2 regions of the Microbacterium sp. dk485 genome follow, and region 2 is predicted to be linked to the other one. Evidence: predicted binding sites of a transcription regulator. Region 2 holds the regulator's gene; the other holds the start of a gene.
What was found. Region 2 encodes HrcA, which represses chaperone genes, less so after heat shock. Its sites were predicted from a motif close to TTNGCACTCGNNNNNNNCGAGTGCNAA; they were not measured.
Positions count from the first base shown of each region.

Region 1: groES (co-chaperone GroES) is a predicted target of HrcA. The motif match lies at 797-823, and genes of this name have one in related genera.

Region 1 covers NZ_SPQW01000001.1:619,383-621,580, reverse strand. Annotated here, with positions in the region: gene E4V99_RS18685 (Hsp70 family protein) at 1-584, opposite strand, end outside; gene groES (co-chaperone GroES) at 912-1,208, shown strand; gene rarD (EamA family transporter RarD) at 1,343-2,198, shown strand, end outside.
Region 2 covers NZ_SPQW01000002.1:645,036-647,233, forward strand. Annotated here, with positions in the region: gene hemW (radical SAM family heme chaperone HemW) at 1-865, shown strand, start outside; gene hrcA (heat-inducible transcriptional repressor HrcA) at 944-1,984, shown strand; gene dnaJ (molecular chaperone DnaJ) at 2,036-2,198, shown strand, end outside.

The sequences.
Region 1 (2,198 bases), on a different contig from region 2:
GCCCCATCCGCGTCCTTGCGGAGGGCGACGGCGTCGAAGGTGCCGCCGCCGAAGTCGTAGACGGCGAGAACGCGGCCCTCGGGCAGCGGATTGGTCGACTCGTAGTGGCGGGCGGCGGCCTCCGGCTCGGTGATGACCACGACGCCGCGCCAACCCTGCTCCGACAGCGCCGTCCGCACGATGTCGCTGCGGTACTCGCCCCACGCGGCGGGCACCGTGATCGCCAGCAGCGCGGGGGATCCGCCCTCGCGCTCCACGACGGCGCGCGCTGCCCAGTCCACCGTGCGGGCGTACAGCTCCTCCGGCGCGAAGGCGCGGTCGGCGGCGAGGATCGGCACGTCGTCGCCGATCCGGCGCTTGTACTCCCGGATCAGGCGATCCGGCTGCGTATGCCCCCGCCGCTCGGCCGCGTCGCCGAACAGCAGCTCGCCGTCGGCGGCGAACACCACCGTGGGTGCGTTGTCGCCGCTGCGCCCGAGCGGGAACGGCGTGGCCAGCAGACTGCCGTCCGGCGCGAACCTCGCGATCGCCGCAGATGTCCGGCTGGTGCCGACATCGATCGCCAAATAGTACGGACCATTCATTTCTTCCCCCCGGACGAAGCTGCCCCGAGGGGCCCCCGCGCTCGTTCCGTACGCCAGCAAGGGAAAGCCCAGGCTCATCCCCACTGATGTCCCAATGGCCGATGCGTGCCCCCAGCGCATCGACGTGTGTTGGATTGTGGCACACGCCCGCATGGATGGGAAGGGTGGCCGGCGCCCGGGGCTCGGCAGCAGGTGCCGCATCCGTCGCCGGGCTGGCACTCGCGTTGCGTGAGTGCCAGCTCTTTCCGTACACTGGCGTTAGCACTCACCCCGCGCGGGTGCTAACGAGTCTTCTGTACCGAAGCGTGAAGAAAGAAGAGGTAGACCGTGTCGGTTTCCATCAAGCCGCTCGAGGACCGCATCGTCATCCAGCAGGTCGAGGCTGAGCAGACCACCTCCAGTGGTCTCGTCATCCCCGACACCGCCAAGGAGAAGCCGCAGGAGGGCGAGGTCGTCGCCGTCGGACCCGGCCGCATCGACGACAACGGCAACCGCGTTCCGCTCGACGTCGCCGTCGGCGACCGCGTGATCTACAGCAAGTACGGCGGCACCGAGGTCAAGTTCGGCGCCGACGAGTACCTCGTGCTCTCGGCTCGCGACGTCCTCGCGGTCGTCGTCCGCTGACACCAGTTCTCCGAAAGCCCCGGATGCCTCGGCATCCGGGGCTTTCGCGTGCGTGGCAGGATTCCGCGGTCACGCGCTCGTGCGCGCGGCGTGATGTCCGGCCCGGCGTCGGCGCACGCCCATAGGCTGGGGGAGTGGATCGGACGACGCCCCCCGCCCCCGTCGCACCTGCACCGTCGGAGGCCCGCGAGCGACTGACCGGCGGGGCGTACGCCTTCACCGCGTACCTGCTGTGGGGCATCCTGCCGCTGTACTTCGTCTCGCTCCTGCCCACCGGGGCGTGGGAGCTCGTGGCGTGGCGGATCGTGCTGTCGTTGGTGTTCTGCGTGGTCCTGCTCGCGGTCACCCGTGCGTGGCGGCCGCTGCGGGCGATTCTCCGGCAGCCGAGACTGCTCGGCTGGACGGCCCTGGCCGGCGGACTCATCTATATCAACTGGATGGTCTACGTCCTGGCCACCCTCAGCGGCCACGTCGTGGAGACGAGCCTGGGCTACTTCATCAACCCTCTCGTGACGGTCGTGCTGGGCGTTCTCGTGCTGCGCGAGCGCCTGCGCCTCACCCAGTGGCTCGCCCTCGGGCTGGCCGCCGTCGCGGTCGTCGTCATCGTCGTCGGCTACGGCGCGTTCCCCTGGATCGCCCTGAGCCTGGCGTTCTCCTTCGGCCTGTACGGCCTGGTGAAAAAGCGCATCGGCCCGGCCGTCGACGCCGTCAGCGGGCTCACGCTGGAATCGGCGTGGCTCACCCCCATAGCGCTCGTGCAGCTCGCCGTCGTGGCCGCGATCTCCGGGCTCACCCTGTTCACGGCCGGCCCTGTTCACGCCGTGCTGCTCCTGCTCGCGGGCGTGGTCACCGCCACCCCGCTGCTGTTCTTCGCCGCCGGCGCGCGGCGCACGCCGCTGACGGTCATGGGGATGCTGCAGTTCGTGGCGCCCATCCTGCAGTTCGCGATCGGGGTGTGGGTGTTCGGCGAGCCGATGCCGGTGGAGCGGT
Region 2 (2,198 bases):
CGTGCCGGGGGCCGAAGTGACGGTGGAGGCCAACCCTGACACCGTGACGGATGCGGTGGCCGCCGAATTGGCCGCGGCCGGGGTGACCCGCATGTCGATCGGCATGCAGTCCACCCGCCCGCACGTGCTGGCGGCGCTGGATCGCACGCACGATCCGGCCAACGTCCGCACGGCCGTCGCCGCCGCCCGCCGCGCAGGACTGGACGTCAGCGTCGACCTCATCTACGGCACGCCGGGGGAGTCGCTGGAGGACTGGCGCGCCTCGCTGGAGGAGGCGATCTCGCTCGAGCCCGACCATCTGTCCGCCTACGCGCTGATCGTGGAGGACGGCACGAAGCTGGCCCGTCAGATCCGCCGCGGGGAGTTGGCCGAGCCCGACGATGACCTCGAGGCCGACATGTACGAGCTGGCCGACGACCTGCTCGGCGCGGCCGGCCTGGAATGGTACGAGGTCTCCAACTGGGCACGTGGGCCCGAGCACCGCTCCCGTCACAACCTCGCGTACTGGCGCGGCGCCGACTGGTGGGGCTACGGTCCGGGCGCGCACAGTCATGTCTCCGGCCTGCGGTGGTGGAACGTGCGTCATCCCGCCGCGTACGCCGCCCGGCTCGCGCAGGGCACGTCGCCGGCGGCGGGGCGGGAACGGCCGGATGCGGCATCCCGGCGCCTGGAAGAGGTCTTGCTGCGCTCGCGCATCCGGGAGGGCTACCCGGTCGCGGAACTGCTCGGCGAGGGGCGGCACGCCGTGGCCGGTCTCGTCGCCGACGGCCTCGTCGAGGGCGCCGACGCGGTGCGCGGTCACGTCGTGCTCACGCGGCGGGGTCGCCTGCTCGCCGATGCCGTGGTGCGCACCCTCACGCAGTGAGCCTCGGCGGCCGTTCGGACTTCTCCGCTAGAATTGGCACTCAGAGTGTAAGAGTGCCAGTCGGTGGAGAGGAGTGCCATGGTCACCGAACGCGGGCTCCAAGTGCTGCGGGCCATCGTGCAGGACTTCGTCGACACGAGGGAACCGGTCGGCAGCAAGGCGATCGTGGAGCGGCACGCGTTCGGCGTGTCGGCGGCCACCATCCGCAACGACATGGCGCTGCTGGAGGACGAGGAGCTCATCATCGCTCCGCACACCTCCTCCGGGCGCGTACCCACCGACAAGGGCTACCGCGTCTTCGTCGATCACCTGGCCGAGTTGCGTCCGCTCTCCGGGGCACAGCGCTCGGCGATCGCCTCCTTCCTCGACGACTCCGGCGACCTCGACGACCTGCTCGGACGCACGGTCCGGGCCCTCACCCGGCTCACGGGCCAGGTCGCCATGGTGCAGTACCCCTCGTTCGCCACGGCGAACGTCACCCACGTCGAGCTCGTGAGCCTCGGCGGTGGCCGCATGCTCGTGGTCGTCGTGACCGACACCGGACGCGTGACGCAGCGGATGGCCTTCTCCCGCGAAGAGCCCACCGACGCCGACCTCGCGCAGCTGCGCAGCCGCATCGGCGGTCTCGTCGTGGGGCATTCCGTGCGGGATGCGTCGGAGCGACTTGCCACGATCCTCAGCGGCGGCGCGACCCCTGCCGGCGGCGTCGATGCGATGGCGCAGCCGATCCTGCGGGTCCTGGCCGAGGAGCTGGAGGAATTCCGGCAGGATCGCCTCGTCATGGCCGGTGCCGCCACGCTCGCGCGCCGCGAATCCGACTTCCGGGGCAGCATCTACCCGCTCCTGGAGGCGATCGAGGAGCAGGTGACGCTGCTGCGCCTGATGAGCGAGATGGTCGCCGACGATCAGGGCCTGTCGGCGAGTATCGGACGTGAGAACGAGCCGTTCGGCCTGACCGAGGCATCCGTCCTCGTGAGCGATTACGACGCACCCGCCAGCGGCGCCCGCGTCGGGCTGCTCGGTCCCACCCGGATGGACTACCCCTCCAACCTCGCGGCGGTCCGTGCCGTCGCGCACTATCTGACCCGGATGCTCGAAGAGGACGAGAACGGCCGCTGAGGCGCATCCGGTCTCCGAACGATCCCGCTGAGAGCGGGCAGGAAGGCGACTGTGGCTGACCATTACGAGGTCCTCGGCGTCGCGCGCGACGCGGCACCCGACGAGATCAAGCGCGCGTATCGGCGACTGGCACGCGAGCTGCACCCCGACGTCAACCCCGGTGAGGATGCGGCGGAGCGCTTCAAGCTCGTCACGCACGCGTACGACGTGCTGA